DNA from 4 places in the Aquamicrobium sp. YD-1-mutant5 genome. Region 1 is predicted to be linked to each of the others. Evidence: riboswitches for the same ligand, from Rfam matches in the RefSeq annotation. Region 1 holds a riboswitch; each other region holds the start of a gene.
The links. Region 1 has a riboswitch for cobalamin ahead of AC5XE7_RS18820 (ABC transporter substrate-binding protein). Riboswitches for the same ligand answer to the same signal wherever they lie in the genome.
Positions count from the first base shown of each region.

Region 2: it holds a riboswitch for cobalamin, as region 1 does, so the genes downstream of both, AC5XE7_RS10890 (DUF1852 domain-containing protein) here and AC5XE7_RS18820 (ABC transporter substrate-binding protein) in region 1, are expected to answer to the same signal.
Region 3: it holds a riboswitch for cobalamin, as region 1 does, so the genes downstream of both, AC5XE7_RS00115 (DUF1636 family protein) here and AC5XE7_RS18820 (ABC transporter substrate-binding protein) in region 1, are expected to answer to the same signal.
Region 4: it holds a riboswitch for cobalamin, as region 1 does, so the genes downstream of both, AC5XE7_RS05845 (TonB-dependent receptor plug domain-containing protein) here and AC5XE7_RS18820 (ABC transporter substrate-binding protein) in region 1, are expected to answer to the same signal.

Region 1 covers NZ_JCAKKP010000020.1:40,483-44,689, reverse strand. The annotation lists gene AC5XE7_RS18825 (TonB-dependent receptor domain-containing protein) at 1-1,338, shown strand, start outside; cobalamin riboswitch at 1,624-1,827, shown strand; gene AC5XE7_RS18820 (ABC transporter substrate-binding protein) at 1,981-2,997, shown strand; gene AC5XE7_RS18815 (FecCD family ABC transporter permease) at 2,994-4,049, shown strand; gene AC5XE7_RS18810 (ABC transporter ATP-binding protein) at 4,046-4,207, shown strand, end outside.
Region 2 covers NZ_JCAKKP010000005.1:198,300-202,506, reverse strand. The annotation lists gene AC5XE7_RS10905 (hypothetical protein) at 1-455, shown strand, start outside; gene AC5XE7_RS10900 (HP1242/YdcH family protein) at 731-964, shown strand; gene AC5XE7_RS10895 (outer membrane protein) at 1,232-1,978, shown strand; cobalamin riboswitch at 2,228-2,442, shown strand; gene AC5XE7_RS10890 (DUF1852 domain-containing protein) at 2,541-3,590, shown strand; gene AC5XE7_RS10885 (methionine synthase) at 3,618-4,207, shown strand, end outside.
Region 3 covers NZ_JCAKKP010000001.1:21,712-25,918, reverse strand. The annotation lists gene AC5XE7_RS00130 (NuoB/complex I 20 kDa subunit family protein) at 1-260, opposite strand, end outside; gene AC5XE7_RS00125 (NADH-quinone oxidoreductase subunit A) at 251-616, opposite strand; gene AC5XE7_RS00120 (winged helix-turn-helix domain-containing protein) at 933-2,135, shown strand; cobalamin riboswitch at 2,152-2,353, shown strand; gene AC5XE7_RS00115 (DUF1636 family protein) at 2,391-2,810, shown strand; gene cobW (cobalamin biosynthesis protein CobW) at 2,807-3,844, shown strand; gene cobN (cobaltochelatase subunit CobN) at 3,879-4,207, shown strand, end outside.
Region 4 covers NZ_JCAKKP010000003.1:295,673-299,879, forward strand. The annotation lists gene AC5XE7_RS05830 (fused DSP-PTPase phosphatase/NAD kinase-like protein) at 1-298, opposite strand, end outside; gene AC5XE7_RS05835 (5-(carboxyamino)imidazole ribonucleotide synthase) at 438-1,514, opposite strand; gene purE (5-(carboxyamino)imidazole ribonucleotide mutase) at 1,511-2,008, opposite strand; cobalamin riboswitch at 2,134-2,331, shown strand; gene AC5XE7_RS05845 (TonB-dependent receptor plug domain-containing protein) at 2,605-4,207, shown strand, end outside.

The DNA.
Region 1 (4,207 bases):
GGCACCTGCGAGAACAAGTCGCTCTATGGCGACTATGCGACAAACCATGTGCAGCCCGAATACACCGTCGACCTGACGCTGTCGCAGAAGCTGCTGGAGGACCAGCTCACGGTCGGCGGGCGCATTTCCCATGTCGGGCCGCGCGCCATTGGCCATGGCGACGTGACCGCGCAGGGCGCCAGCGAGTTCATCTCCCTTGTCGACTGGAAGCCTTACACGCTTGTCGATGTCTTCGCCGAATACAAGATCACCGAGGACCTGACCGCCGCGGTGCGCGTGGAGAACCTGTTCGACCGCTTCTATGTCGATCCGCTCGGTCTTGTCACGCAGCCGGGACCGGGACGGACTTTCTATGCGAGCCTGACGGGATCGTTCGGTGGCGAGCAGAGTTTCCAGCCATTCAGCAATCCGCTTGCCGGGCTGGCGGGCGGCCACGGCGCGGCGCGCGGTGGCGAAGCTGCCGCCATCAACTGGAGCGGCCTCTATGCCGGTGTACATGCCGGTGGCGCGTTTGGGCGCACATGGGGCTCCACGACGACGCTCGACGGTTCCGACAGCACCATCGCCGCGCGTGAATCGGCGGACCTCAAGCTCAACGGCGCCATGTTCGGCGTACAGGCCGGCTACAACTGGCAGCTCGACAATGGCGTGGTGCTCGGTCTGGAGGGAGACTGGAGCAAGACCTACAACATCACCGGCTCGAAGAAGGTTCTGTCCACCGACCCCGTGCTGGCGGCCAAGGGGCATGCCGATGCTTATACGAGCTACGACGTCGACTGGATGGCCAGCCTGCGCCCGAAGATCGGCTACGCTTTCAGCAATCGCTTCATGGCCTATGCCACGGGTGGATTGGCGCTCGCGCGCGAAACACAATGGCGCGATCAGTACATTTCCGACCAGGCCGATGAAACCCTCCCCAACGGTACGCAAACGGCCGTTTTCTCCGTCGAGAAGGCCGCCGCCACCCGCGCCGGCTTCACCATTGGTGGCGGCCTCGAATATGCGCTGAACGACAACTGGTCGATCAAGGCCGACTATACCTACAGCCGCTTCGGCAAGAAGGATTTCAGGTTCAGAAATGCCCGCGCGGGCACAGGCAAGGATTATACGACCTCGACAACCACCGTCGTCGGCTATGAAACGGTCGACCCTTCGCAGGACCCCAGCATGGCGTGGTTGTGCGACATGGATCCTAGCTTCTGCACGCCCTATGAAAAGCCCATCTATGAGACGACGACGACCAACCATCCGGGCAGTTCAAGTACCGTGAACGGCCGCAATGCCTCAAACGCCCTCGATTTCCACATGATCAAGGTCGGTCTGAACTACCGGTTCTGAGATCAGCAGATCACGAGACAACACCTGAAGGCTTCACCGCAGCGGGAGGCGCCCAAATCGGGCGTCTCCGTGCCGGACGTGCCACCCGCGGCAAGATCAGCAGGGCGCTCGCACAGGCCGCGAGCATCAGAGCCTCGTTCCCTGCCACAACTGCATCCGGCAGCTCTTTCAGCACCATCATCGGTCAAGGCAGGATCGGGCTTGCAAGCTGTGATTTTACCCCAACAGGGGCCGTGAAAGGCTCTGGGAAGGCGCGACGAATTGCTTGAAAAGCCTGACGCACATGAGATACGAGCAGGTGTCGGTTTCCGCAAGGAACGAAGAGGGAATTCGCCGCAGGCTTCAAAAAGGCCTGTGAAACGAAACTGCCCCCGCAACTGTAGGCGGTAGAGTCCTCTCCCCGAAATGCCACTGGGCCCCGGGCCCGGGAAGGTGGGGAAAGGACGGTGACCCGTCAGTCAGGAGACCTGCCGACAACTGGAACTGAATGTGCCGGGCGGGGTGCCCGGGAGAGGTTGTCGATGAAGCCGTCCCTGCCTGTACGGGCTCTATTGCGTATCCTTCGGGGTGCGCGGCTTTCCATTGTCGTCCCGACCCGAAGCCTTCGGTCCCTGCCGCAAACCGATCGGAGAACTTCGCGTCATGACCTTCCCGCGTCTGGCACTTGCCGCCGCCAGCCTTGCGCTGCTCACCGCCTATGCGTCCGCTGAACCCACCAGATACCCGCTCACGCTGGAAAACTGCGGTGAGACGATCACTTTCGACAAGGCTCCTGCCACGAGCGTAACCGTCGGACAGGCCGCCACCGAGGCGCTCTATGCGCTTGGCCTTGGCGACAAGGTGACCGGCACCTCCGTCTGGTTCACCGACGTTCTGCCGGAGTACAAGACGATCAACGACAAGGTGGAGCGCCTCGCCGACAACGATCCGAGCTTCGAAAGCGTCGTGGCGAAGAAGCCCGGCCTCGTTGCCATCCAGTTCATCTGGCATGTCGGGCCGGAAGGCATCGTCGCCACCCGCGAGCAGTTCCACGAGGTCGGCATCCCGACCTATGTTATGCCTGCCGATTGCGTGGCCAAGGACAACTCGGTCGGCGTCGACGGCACCCGCAGCGCCGCCTTCTCGACCGAAACCATCCATCAGGGCGTGCGCGAACTTGCCGAAATCTTTGACGTGCAGGACAAGGGCGAGGAAGTCGTCGCCGATCTGGTCAAGCGCGAGCAGGATGCGGTCGAGCGCGCAAAAGCGCTCGATCTCAAGGACGTGTCGGCCGTGTTCTGGTTCTCCAGCGCCGACATGAACATCGATCCCTATGTCGCCGGTCGCAAGGGCGGGCCGGCTTACATGCTCGACAAGCTCGGCATCCGCAACATCGTGGAATCGGATGAGGAATGGCCGGTCGTAGGCTGGGAAACCATCGCCAGGGCCAACCCGACGCTGATCGTGATCGCCAAAATGGATCGCCGCCGCTTCCCTGCCGACGACTTCGAGAAGAAGCTCGAATTTCTGAAGAGCGATCCGGTCGCCAGCCAGATGGACGCGGTGAAGAACAACCGCATCGTGGTGATGGATGCCCATGCCATGGACGCCACCATGCGCACGGTTTCCGGCATCGAGGTGCTGGCGGACGCGCTGGTCGAACAGGGCATCGCCAGGTGACCATTGCCACCGCAGGCCGGCATTCCGTAGCGCGCCTGTGGTGGCGCTGGCCTGCGGGGCTCGTCGCCATGGCGGGGACGGTCTTTGCCGGCACCTGCATCGGTGAGACGCCCATTCCGCTCTCCATCGTGGTGCAGACGCTGGCCAACAAGGTTCTGGGTGCTGCCTATCCGCTCGATCCGATCGATATGGGCATCATCTGGAACTATCGCCTGCCGCGCGCGCTGGTGGCCGCATCCTGCGGCGCGGGGCTGGCGCTGTCCGGCCTCGTGCTGCAATCGCTGCTGCGCAATGCGCTGGCCGACCCCTATCTGCTCGGCATCTCCGCCGGTGCCTCGACGGGTGCGGTGACGGTGACGATTGCCGGTATCGGCGGCGGAGCGGTCTCCATGTCGCTCGGCGCCTTCGCCGGCGCGGTCACCGCCTTCCTGCTGGTTGCCCTTCTGGCACGGGCGGCGGGCGGCGGCGTTTCCACGCGCGGCACAGGACAGATCATTCTGGCGGGCATCGCCGGCTCGCAACTCTTCAACGCGTTGACCTCCTTCATCATCACCAAGTCGGCCAATGCCGAGCAGGCGCGCGGCATCATGTTCTGGCTGCTCGGCAATCTGAGCGGCGTGCGCTGGCCGGATGTGACGCTGGCCGTACCCATCGCCCTGACCGGGCTGATTGCCTGCGTCTGGCATGCGCGCGCGCTCGATGCCTTCGCCTTCGGCGCCGACTCCGCAGCCTCGCTGGGTATTGCCGTGCGCAGGGTGCAGGTCGTGCTGATCGGGTTGACCGCGCTGGTCACTGCCGTCATGGTTTCCATCGTCGGCTCCATCGGCTTCGTCGGGCTGGTCATCCCGCATGCGGCGCGTTTCGTGGTCGGCGTACGCCATGGGCGTCTGGTGCCGGCGACGGCGCTGACGGGCGCTGCCTTCCTCATCGCGGCTGACGTGCTTTCGCGCACCATGATCCCCGGTCAGGTGCTGCCGATCGGCGTCATCACGGCTTTGGTCGGCGCGCCGGCCTTCGCCCTGATCCTGCTCAGGGGACGCCGCCGGCCATGATCCTTGAAGCAAGCAATCTCGGCTGGAGCGTGCGCCGTCTCCGGATCGTGCAGGGCGTGGACCTTGCCGTGCGCGAGGGTGAGACGTTTGGACTGGTCGGTCCCAACGGTTCGGGCAAATCGACCCTGCTGCGCCTGCTTGCCGGAATTCTAAAGCCG
Region 2 (4,207 bases), on a different contig from region 1:
ACGCCGCCAATGAGGTGGCGGATGCCGTCGGCAAGGTGCGCGGCAACATGCGGCGCAACAAGCTGCGCAAGAAGGCCGCCATCGCACCGGTCGCAGTCATCGATCACCCTGTTACGGCTGCCGCCACCGTGGTGATGGCGATAGCGGCGGAAGACCGGCCGGTGACCGATATCATCGAGACACGCGTGCGCGAGCAGATCGCCCTGATAGCGGGAAGCGACAAGCAACTCGACGAAGCCATCGCCTATGCGAAATGGGCCAGCGATCAGGTTGCCGACGTGCCGACCGTCATCGACAAGACGGCCGAATTCCTGAAGCCTCTTCTCGACGAGACCGAGAAAGAGCAGTTGCTCTCGATGGTTTTTGCCGCGACGCGTGAAGCCGAGCGCCATGCCATGTTCAGGGAGCGGACCGGGCGTCTGCGCCGCAAGCTGGGGCTCGAAACCGTTCACTGACACGGCTCAATCGCAAAATCTTGTGCCGCCTCGTCAGCAGTCGCCCAATCCTGCGGGCTGGTGCTGCGGCGAAGACGGCGTTTTTTTGAAATCACCGACAGGCAAGGCAAACTCTCAACCCGGAATTCTGCATGCGCCATTGGGGGGCCTGCCCCGCACGGCGAAGGCTGTGACCTGCGATACGATGTTCCGCTGGGTCAGCCATTTGTTTGACATTGATCAACCGGGCCGACGCCCTACCTTCTATGTTTGGGAAGCAAACCACAGGAGGCGACATGTCAAACACCCCGCATACCCTTGGCGAAGAATTCCCCGGCAAGCTGGATGCAATCCATGCTCTCAAGGCACAGGATCCGGAGTTCGCCCGTGTCCTCGAAGAGTATGACGACGTCAACGATCAGATACACAGGTCCGAGACGCGTATCGATACGATCAGCGACGATGCCGAAACGGAACTGCGCCGCCGCCGCCTTGCTCTCAAGGACAAAATTGCCTCCGCGCTGAGCTGATAGTAAATCAGCGCAGGTTATGCCCGGTGGGGCGGTGAATTAAGCATAATCTTTACCTATGGTAAGATTATATCCGGTGCCACTCAGAAACTTTTTCCTCTGAGTGGCTTCACTTCGTTTTGTGTATGTTTAATTTATTGTTAACTATTCAAATATCTGTATTTTATGGACTTTTGATCTTCATAACGAAATGTGTCTTTTATGTTACAGACATTTTACGATGACGATCGTAAGTTAATTTCACGATTTCAACTAAGAGGTTTTGTCATGAGAAAAGTTCTCTCTCTTGCTGCTGTTTCTGTCATTCTTGCTTCGGGTGGCGCTTATGCTGCTGATGCGATTGTTTACAGTGAGCCTGCTCCGGTGGCTCCGGCTTCCTTCTATAGCTGGACCGGCGGTTATGTCGGCTTCAACCTTGGCTATGGCGGCGGCAAGGCAAAGCATCCGTTCAGCGTCACCGACACGACGGGTACACTGGCCAGCGGTTCGCTGAATATGAACTCCAGCGGTTTCCTTGGCGGCGTTCAGGCGGGCTGGAACTTCCAGGCTGATCAGATCGTCTATGGTGTCGAAGCTGATTTCCAGGGTGGAAACGTCAAGGGCGAAACCAATATCTCCGTCAATGTGCCTGGCGCTGGCGCTCTTGATGCTGCCATCGGCACGAAACTGAACTGGTACGGCACGGTTCGCGCCCGCCTCGGTTATACGGCGACCGACCGCTTCCTCGTCTACGCCACGGGTGGTCTCGCCTATGGCGAAACCAAGAGCTATGCCAAGGGCAATCTGGGCGGTACCGCCTTCAATGAAAGCGTGAAGAAGACGAAGACCGGCTGGACTGTCGGTGCGGGTGCGGAATATGCCGTGACCGACAACTGGACCGTGAAGTCGGAATATCTCTACACCGATCTCGGCAAGGCGAATGTGTTCTCGGACACCGTCGGTGGCGCTGATGTCAACATTGACCGGAAGTTCAACTTCCATACGGTCCGGGTTGGCTTCAACTACAAGTTCTGATCTGGTTTCTCTCTGGAGCGTTTCCAGGAAAAGTGGAAACACTTTTCCGGTTCGGAAATGCGACAAACCAAAGACTTAGAGCCGTTCAATGACTCCGTGAAACACTGAACGGCTCTGAAATCGAAGCCCCGGCAATCAGCCGGGGCTTTTTTTGTTCAGATGCCGGCATCGAAGAACCGGATATTGGTATTTGCGACTTAAAGATATAAGCATTCCTTTATGTCCTATTGACTTCGGACTGGAATTGCAGGAAGGTGCGCGTGCCTAGGTTCTCCGGTCGTTGCGCGCAACGCGCCGGGGCTAAGAGGGAAGCCGGTGCCTCGTCTTTTCGGGAAAGCCGGAGCTGCCCCCGCAACTGTAAGCGGCGAGTTGATGTCCAGCATGTCACTGGGGTGAAACCCTGGGAAGACGGACAGCAGCGCTGACCCGTGAGCCAGGAGACCTGCCTTGGCGAAATAACGTCCACGGGCGGGGTGTCCCGGTGTGCCGTAGCGGAGACCGCGTCGCGGCCGATCCTGCTATGTGTCCGCTGACCCATGCCCCCAACTTATTGGGGTAAGTCATGTCTCAAACCGCAATTTCCGATGCCTCCCCGGGGGCGCCGTCGGTCGCTCGCCGACCGGTCGCGAGGAATCACGATTTCACGTTTCGCCTCAAGAGCCTTCGTTTCGATGAGGATTATCGTCCCGCGGACAGCACGCGTATCACGACCAATTTCGCCAATCTGGCCCGGGGCGAGAACCGTCAGGAAAACCTGCGCAATGCCCTGAGGATGATTGACAACAGGTTCAACGCACTGGCGCATTGGGACAACCCCAAAGCCGATCGTTATTCTGTCGAGCTTGAGATCATTTCGGCTGAGATGACCATTGGCGATGAAGGCGACAGCGATGCCTTCCCGCTCATTGAAATATTGAAAACGATTATCGTTGATCACAAGACCAATGAGCGCATCGAGGGCATTGTAGGGAATAATTTTTCCTCTTACGTGCGGGACTATGACTTCAGCGTGCTCCTGCCGGCGCATAACAAGGATCGGGCTGAATTCAGCATCCCCGATGATTTCGGTGACCTTCATGGAAAATTGTTCAGGTGCTTCCTGAACTCAAACGCCTATAAAGAGCATTTCAACAAGCCTCCGGTCATTTGCCTGAGCGCGTCAAGCAGCAAGACATACCGCCGGACAGAAAACCATCATCCTGTATTGGGCGTTGAGTACCAGCAGGGCGAGCTATCTTCGACCGATCTGTATTTCAAAAAGATGGGGTTGAAGGTTCGCTATTTCATGCCTCCGAACAGCGTTGCGCCGTTGGCCTTCTATTTTGTCGGAGACTTGCTGGGTGACTACACCAATCTGGAGCTGATCAGCACCATCAGCACGATGGAGACTTTCCAGAAGATCTATCGGCCCGAGATCTACAATGCCAATTCTGCTGCTGCGGCACACTATCAGCCAAGCCTGAAGCATCAGGACTATTCGCTGACCCGAATTGTCTATGATCGCGAAGAACGCAGCCGGCTGGCCATCGAGCAGGGAAAATTTGCCGAAGAGCACTTCATCAAACCATACAGGGCCATTCTTCAACAGTGGTCCGCCAGCTACGCTCTTTGATTGAACGGAAACAAAAGGTTATCTGTCTTGAAAACGCTCTTGCCTACATCAACAGCCGGCAGCCTGCCAAAACCCTCCTGGCTTGCAGAACCTGAGAAGCTCTGGTCGCCATGGAAGCTGCAGGACGAGGAACTGGCCGAGGGCAAACGGGACGCTCTGCGCCTATCTCTGGACGATCAACGGCAGGCGGGTATCGACATCGTCAGCGACGGCGAGCAAACGCGCCAGCATTTTGTCACGACGTTTATCGAAAACCTCAACGGTGTCGATTTCGAGAAGCGTGAGACGGTCCGAATTCGCAATCGCTATGATGCGAGCGTGCCGACGGTCGTCGGCGCTGTTTCCCGCCAGAAGCCGGTTTTTGTCGAAGATGCCAAATTCCTGCGTCAGCAGACCACGCAGCCCATCAAATGGGCTCTGCCCGGTCCGATGACCATGATCGATACGCTCTATGATGCCCACTATAAAAGTCGTGAGAAACTGGCCTGGGAGTTCGCCAAAGCCCTCAATGAGGAAGCCAGGGAACTGGAGGCTGCCGGCGTCGACATCATCCAGTTCGACGAGCCCGCATTCAACGTCTTCTTTGATGAGGTGAATGACTGGGGGGTGGCGACCCT
Region 3 (4,207 bases), on a different contig from region 1:
CTGTCGTAATGCGGCATGGCGGTGTGGATCATCTCCACCGCGCAGCAGGCCAGACCGAAGGTCATGTACATCAGCGAGCCGGTGCGCGCCCATGTGATGAGCGCCTCGGTCGAAGTGACGAGAAAGCCCTTGTCGGCCAGCTCGTCGTTGATGCCGATGAAGAAAGGATCATCCGAACCGACCGGCTTTCCGGTACGCGGATCGAGGATACCCTTAGGCTGCGGCGCGACGAGCGTGCCGGAATCGCTGATCAATCCCATTCCAGCGCCCCTTTCTTCCACTCATATATGAAGCCGATGGTGAGAACGCCAAGGAACACCATCATCGACCAGAATCCGAGCATGCCGATATCGCCGAACGAAACCGCCCACGGGAACAGGAACGCCACCTCCAGATCGAAGATGATGAACAGGATCGACACCAGATAGAAGCGGATGTCGAACTTCATGCGGGCATCGTCGAACGAGTTGAAACCGCACTCGTAGGCCGACAGCTTTTCAGGATCGGGGTCGCGATAGGCCACCAGGAAGGGAGCCACGATCAGCGCCAGTGCGATCACCAGTGCCACGCCGATAAAGATGACGATCGGCAGATACGAACTTAGCAACTCGTTCATGCTGCAACTTTCCGTTGGCGGCGGATCCGCCTGAGACTAGCGCAGCCGGCCCTGTTACGGAAGCGTGACAGATTTGCCCTGGAACCTCTTCGGCCCCATGCTGCAACGCGGCGAGGGTTAGCGCAGGCGGATGGCCGAAGCAAGTCAAACCTTGTTCAAAACGCTGCACTGCACACTATCTGCGACAAAACTGATCATCTTTGATTTCCTTCACTTTTTACTCCACTTTTAGTCCTGACAGTATTCCCGGGGTTTAGCTGGTAGCGTGCAGGAATCGGGCTGCTGTAAACCATGACTCCAGATAGGCTTGGATCATATGAAGGAAACCATTTCCCCCGCCCTTGCACGTCGCATTGCGCTGGCCGCGCAGGGCTTCGGCGCGCCTCGCGCAAAAAGTGCACCCGACCGCCGACACGTCTCCCGTGTCGTTTCCCGCACCGCACTTTTCCAGATCGACTCGGTCAGCGCCGTGGTGCGGGCGCACTATATGCCGCTTTATTCGCGGCTTGGCCCCTACCCGCTTTCGCTGCTCGACGACGCGGCCCGTCCGGGAGCGAAGCGCCAGCTTTTCGAATACTGGGCGCATGAGGCCTCGCTGCTGCCGCTGGAGACCTATCCGCTGTTGCGATGGCGCATGGAAAGGGCAGAGCGCGGCGAGGAGATGTATCGCGGACTGGCCAGGTTCGGCCGCGAGCGCGCGGATTTCATCGCGGAGATATTTCGCGAAGTTGAAACGCGCGGCCCGCTCGCCGCCTCCGACATGGACGGCCACAAGGGCTCCGGCGGCTGGTGGGGCTGGAGCGAGGCAAAGATGGCCTTTGAGTGGCTGTTCTGGGCGGGAAGAATCACCACCGCCCACAGGCGCGGGTTCGAGCGGGTCTACGATCTGCCGGAACGCGTTCTGCCCCGGGCAGTCCTCGACCTGCCGGTTCCCTCTCCGGCGGATGCCCAGCGCGAATTGCTGCGCATTTCCGCGCGCGCCCATGGCATCGCCACCGCCGCCTGCCTGCGCGATTACTTTCGACTTGCCGCGACCGAGACCGCACCGCTCATCGCTGATCTTGTCGAGGAAGGGGAATTGATTCCCGTCACCGTCAAAGGATGGAGCAGGCAAGCCTATCTGCACCGCGACGCGCGTCTGCCGCGCAGGATCGAGGCCCGCACCCTGCTCGCCCCTTTCGACCCGCTGGTGTTCGAGCGGGACCGCACCGAAAGCCTGTTCGGCTTCCGCTACCGGATCGAGATCTACACGCCGGCCGAAAAGCGGCAATATGGCTATTATGTCCTGCCCTTTTTGCTGGGCGACAGGATTGTCGCACGCGTCGATCTGAAAGCGGACCGACCCGCCGGCATTCTGCGCGTCCATGCCGCCTATGCCGAACCCGACGCACCGCCCGAAACCGCAGCCGCACTTTGCGAAGAGCTGGACCAGATGCGCCAGTGGCTGCAACTCGATCGCATGGAAATCACCCCGGCCGGCAGCCTCGGACCTGCGCTGTCCGCCATCGCCGCGCGTTGACAGTGCGACCCGCCCAAGCCTAAATCCCCGCGACGGTCTCCTCTTTCAAAGAAGGGGAGCTAAGAGGGAACGCGGTGAGGGATTTTTCCCGACTCCGCGGCTGTGCCCGCAACTGTAAGCGACGAGCCCTTGCCGGCAGCCACTGGGTTATCCCCGGGAAGGCGGCATCAGGGCGATGACCCGCAAGCCAGGAGACCTGCCGTCTGTACGAGAAAAGCCGCAAGCCTGGCGGGTGTCCCGGGCAAGGAGCGTATTTTGGACAGCAATCCCGCCGCCTGCGAAACCGGCCAGTCCGGCAACCGGACCAGCGACACCACGATCATCGTCTGCATTTCCTGTCGCGACGCCAGCGGCTCGGATACGCATCCGCGCGCCGGTGAGAAGCTGGCCGAAAACACGCGCCGCGCCGCCGCCGGCCAGCCAGTCGAGGTGCGCACGGTGGAATGCCTCGGCAACTGCAAGCGCCGCCTCAGCGCCTCCATCCTGCACGACGGGGCCTGGAGCTATGTCTTCGGCGACCTCGCCGAGGACAGCGGCGCCGATCTGGTGATCGGCGCGTGTCAGCTGGCCAACGCCGAAGACGGAAAAATTCCGTGGCGCGGCCGCCCAGACTCACTCAAGCGCGGCCTTGTCGCGCGCATTCCTCCCCTGACCCTTCTGAAGGACCAATCATGACCGCAAACGCCACCCGCGTGCCCTGCACCGTCGTCACCGGCTTCCTCGGCGCCGGCAAGACCACGCTGATCCGCAACCTGCTCGAACAATCCGCAGGCAAGCGGCTCGCCCTCATCGTCAACGAATTCGGCGATGTCGGCGTCGATGGCGAAATCCTGAAAGGCTGCGGCATCGACACCTGCCCCGAGGAAAACATCGTCGAACTGGCCAATGGCTGCATCTGCTGCACGGTTGCCGACGATTTCGTGCCGGCGCTCGACCAGATCCTGTCGCGCACGCCTAAGGTCGACCACATCCTGATCGAAACCTCCGGCCTCGCTTTGCCGAAGCCGCTGGTGCAGGCATTCCAGTGGCCGAGCGTGAAAAGCCGCGTCACCGTCGACGGCGTCATTGCCGTGGTCGATGGCCCGGCCCTTGCCGAGGGCAAGGTTGCCTCCGACATGGACGCGCTTGCCGCCCAGCGCGCAGAAGACGAGTCGCTCGACCATGACGACCCGATCGAGGAGGTCTTTGAGGATCAGGTCGCCTGCGCAGACCTCATCATCCTCTCCAAGAACGATCTGCTCGATGAAGCCGCCGCCGGGCGCGCCCGCAGGATCGTCGATGCCCATATCGGGCCGGCGGTGAAGGTGGTTCCGTCCGAGCACGGCAAGGTCGATCCTTCAATCCTGCTCGGCCTCGGTCTCGCCGTCGAGGACGACATCGAAAACCGCAAGTCGCATCATGACGGCGTCGGCGATCACGAGCACGACGATTTCGACACCTTTATCGTCGACATCGCTGCTGTCACCGATCCCGAGGACCTCGCCCGCCGCATCGCCATCGCTGCCGAGCAGCAGGACGTGCTGCGCGTCAAGGGTTTCGTGGACGTTGCGGGCAAGCCGATGCGCCTGCTGGTTCAGGCTGTTGGTGCGCGCGTCAATCATTATTATGATCGCGCCTGGACGGCGCAGGACGAGCGCCGTTCGCAGCTGGTCGTCATCGGCCTGAAAGGTCTCGACCAGCCGGCGATCGAGAAGATACTGGCGGGCTGAACACGGCAGGCGCGCCGCTCATCAGGATTGAACCATGCATATCCTGACCACCACCTCCGCCTCGCTCGATGACGTCATCGAGCCGGTCGACCTGCGCCAGACGCCAGGCGAGGTGGTGGCGCTGTCCTTTACCGACAGCGATCTGGCCGCCCTGGCCTCCGCGTGGAAAGCCGACGCGGATCGCCTGCCCTCGATGCGGCTGGCGGCCCTGCGCGACCTGCGCCACCCCATGTCGGTCGATCTGTGGGTGGACAGCGTCGCCAGCCACGCAAAGGTCATTCTGGTACGTCTTCTGGGCGGCTATGACTGGTGGCGCTATGGCTGCGACCAGCTTGCCGCCATCGCCCGCGCCAAAGGCATCAG
Region 4 (4,207 bases), on a different contig from region 1:
GCTTTTCCGCGTCGCGCATCAGGGCGGCAAGTTCGGCAGACTTTTCGACAGGCAGGCCCTTCGAAGAGGACATCGGGAAATCGATGATCCTGATGCCACGGCCCTCCGCCGCCGCGCGCGCTGCCAGCGCTTCGGCATCGGGGGTCTCGTTGCGCAGGTTGATGATGGTGCGGATCCGGTAGCGGTCCGCATAGGCCGCGACGTCGTCCCCGTCCGGTTGTCCGGAGCGGTAGAATTCGCCCGGTATCACCTCATGGAAGTTGCCGAGCAATTGCTGCACGCCCATATGAGCGCCCATCAACAGCGGGGCGCCGAGCAATACGGCGGCGAATACCCATATACGTCGCAATGCAGACTTCCCCGCCTTTGATCCCGGCTACTCCTGACAGCGAATTGCGACAGGAACAAGAATGCGCCGTACGGCCATTGCCGCAGGCTCAGTTGCGGCCGGTCAGGCGGGTGAAATGGCCCATCTTGCGGCCGGGACGCGCCTCTGCCTTTCCATAGAGATGGACAAGGACGTCCGGTTCCGCCACGAGTTCAGGCACGCGCGCGACATCGTCGCCGATCAGGTTCTCCATCACGCAGGCGCTGTGATGGCGCGTGTCGCCCAGCGGCAACCCGGCAATGGCCCTGATGTGCTGTTCGAACTGCGAAACGACGCAGGCGGCTTCGGTCCAGTGGCCTGAATTGTGCACCCGCGGCGCGATCTCGTTGACCAGCACCGACCCGTCGTCCAGCACGAAGAACTCCACGCCGATGACGCCCACATAGCCGAGCGCTTCGAGTATCGAGGCGGCTGCCGCCCGCGCAACGTCGGCGGTAGTGTCGGGAACGGCGGCAGGCACGGTGGAGGTGTGCAGGATGCCGTCGCGATGGACGTTGCGCGCCGGCGCATAGGTCTCCACCCTGCCGTCCGCGCCCCGCGCACCGATCACCGAAATCTCGCACCCGAAGGAAATGAGCCCTTCGAGGATCAGCGGCACCGACCCCATCGCCTCGAAGACGCCGGAATAGCTGCCGCTTTCCATATGGCGAAACACGCGCTGGCCCTTGCCGTCATAGCCCATGCGGCGCGTCTTCAGCACGCCGTTGCCGCCGAAGCTGTGCAGGGCGGACGCAAGGTCCGCGTCGCTGTCGACGGCAAGGAAGGGGGCCGTGTCGATACCGATGCCGTTGAGGAACTGCTTTTCGCTCAGCCGGTCCTGCGACACCTCCAGCGCGCGGGGCGGCGGCAGCACGGGCACGCGCCCGGCGAGCCTCTCGGCGGCCTCCACCGGCACATTCTCGAACTCATAGGTTATGACATCGCTGATTGCGGCCAGTTCGGCCAGCCCGGCCGGATCGTCATAGGCGGCCACGATCTGCCGGTTCGCCACCTGCGCGGCCGGGCAATCGGCCTGCGGCTCCAGCACCGCGATGCGGTAACCGAGGCGGGCGGCGGCCATGGCCAGCATGCGGCCAAGCTGGCCGCCGCCGACGATGCCGATTGTCGATCCGGGCGCCAGCATCACGCGTCGTCCTTCGGCTCGAGGGCAACCTTGTCGGTCTGCGCGGCGCGCCAGGCTTCCAGCCGCCCGGCCAGCGCATCGTCGGTGAGTGCCAGCACGGCAGCGGCCAGAAGTGCCGCATTGACCGCGCCGGCCTTGCCGATGGCCAGCGTGCCGACCGGAATGCCGGCCGGCATCTGCACGATCGACAACAGCGAATCCTGTCCGGACAGCGCCTTCGATTCCACCGGCACGCCAAACACGGGCAGCGACGTCATCGCCGCCGTCATGCCCGGCAGATGCGCGGCCCCGCCGGCACCGGCCACCACCACCTTGTAACCGGCAGCCTTCGCGCCGTGGGCAAAGTCATAGAGACGTTGCGGCGTGCGATGCGCGGAAACGATGAGGCTTTTGTGGGACACACCAAGCTCGGCGAGCGTTTCGGCGGCGTGGCGCATGGTCGCCCAGTCAGACTGGCTGCCCATGATGATGGCGACATCGGCTTGTCGGTCGGTCAATGGCCTGCTCCCGTCAGCTAAAGCGGCGACGTAGCGGAATTTTCGCCCCCCCGCAAGGACGAGAAGTGCGGCGGGCACTGCTGATCCCGTCCTGTCCGAATTGACACGCCGTGCCAGCGATGCTTAGCGTCGCAACCGGAACTGGTTCCGATTACGGATGAAAAGGGAACACGGTCTGCCGCATTGCCGGCAAAGCCGCGACTGCCCCCGCAACTGTAGCCGCCGAGCCTCCCCCGATATGCCACTGGATCTTGACGCTCCGGGAAGGCGGCGGGAGGCAATGACGCGGAAGTCAGGAGACCTGCCGGTTCCGGTCACCCATGTCTGATCTCGGGGTGAGATCGGGCGCGGCCGTCCGCAGCGGTGACACGAAACGTGTTGCCGCGTGCCGGTACGGCCGGGGGTGCAGACTGCACCTCCCCTGCCTGCCAGTTCCCGGTGAAAGGCTGTTTTTCCGGGCGCACCCGTGCCCGGCAGGGGGAAATGACGATGAGAACAACGATTCTGGCGGCCAGCATCTGCTCGCTGACGCTTACCGGTACTGTCCGGGCGCAGGATGAAGGTCTGCAGGCCGGCGATTCATCGAGCTGAAGACGATTTCGGTAACCGCCAACCGCACCCCGACCCAAAAGAACAAGGTCGGCTCGAAGGTGGAGCGGATCACGCAGGCGGAAATCGGGGCGAAATCCCGTCCGGTCCTCAGCGACTATCTGAACCTGCTGCCCGGCGTTTCGGTTGCCAGAAATGGCGGCCTCGGCGGCACAACCGGCCTTTTCGTGCGCGGACTTGGCTCCGGCTACGTCAAGACGCTCTACAATGGCATCGACATTTCCGATCCAACCGGCACACAGGTGCTGACGCATTACCAGTATCTTCTCACCGGCGGCATCAGCAATGTGGACGTTCTGAAGGGCTCCCAGAGCACCCTCTACGGTTCCAGTGCCATAGCCGGTCTGGTGAACATCTCGACACTCGGCCAACCGGACAGCGGCATTCACCATACGGTTGAGGCCGAGGGCGGTTCTTTCGGCACCGTGCGCGGCCGCTACGGATTTGCGGCTGCGAACGAAGGATCGGGATTCGCAGGCAACATCTCGGGACTGCACACCGACGGCATCTCGGCCCTGGCAGACGGCCGGGAGCGGGATGGCCTCGACAGTCTGAATATCGACCTAACCGCCGAACACAGGATCAACGAAGCCTTTTCGGTCTTCGGCTCGATCCTTCACCTCAATTCCAAGGCCGAGTTCGATGGCACAGGCCCTGACGATCCCGACAGCTATGAGCAGGCGAGGATGACCGGAGGCCGGTTCGGCCTCAATTTCGATCTCATGGACGGCAGGCTGAAGAACACCGTCTCCGCTCAAGGTTTCAAATCGGACCGTGAAAGCGTGTGGGGTGGTTCCCCCAGTTCCTTCATCGGCACGCGGCAGAAGATCGACTATCAGGGATCGTTCGAGGCGACGGAACGAGTTCTCCTGCAATATGGCCTCGACCATGAAAAACAGGAAGCCGACGATGCCGGCGGCGGCAGCCCGCTGGGCAAGTTCGACCTCACCAGCGTGTGGGCTCAGGCGGTTCTCGAACCCATGAATGATCTGGTGCTCACCGCTGGACTTCGCCATGACGAGCATTCCGAATTCGGCGGCCACACCACCTATCGCGGCACGGCGTCCTACCTGTTTGCCACCACAGGAACCCGCCTTCATTCATCTTATGGAACAGGTTTTCGCGCGCCCAGCCTATATGAACTGTATGCGCCGGCAAGCCAGTGGGGCCCAATTGGCAATTCGGGGCTTCAACCGGAAACCAGCAAAAGCTTCGATATTGGAATCGAACAATCACTGCTTGAAGGCAAGCTGCTTGCCGATCTCACCTATTTCAGAATTGACGTTGATAACCTGATTACATTTGGCTCAGGTTATGAGCAAACTCCCGGCACCACGCGCTCGAAAGGTGTCGAAGCTTCCTTCACCTACGCCGCCACCGGCTGGCTCGACCTCGGCGGGTCCTACACCTACACGGATTCGCGCAAGGCGGACGGCACCCATAACGTCCGTATTCCGCGACATGCCGTTGTCCTTTCGGCCGAAGCCCGGCCCGCCGAAAAATGGACCATTGGCGCAGACGTGAAATTCGTCGCGGATGTCGTGGACGGCGGCGCAAAGCTGGATGATTATGTGCTGCTCAACGCCAAAG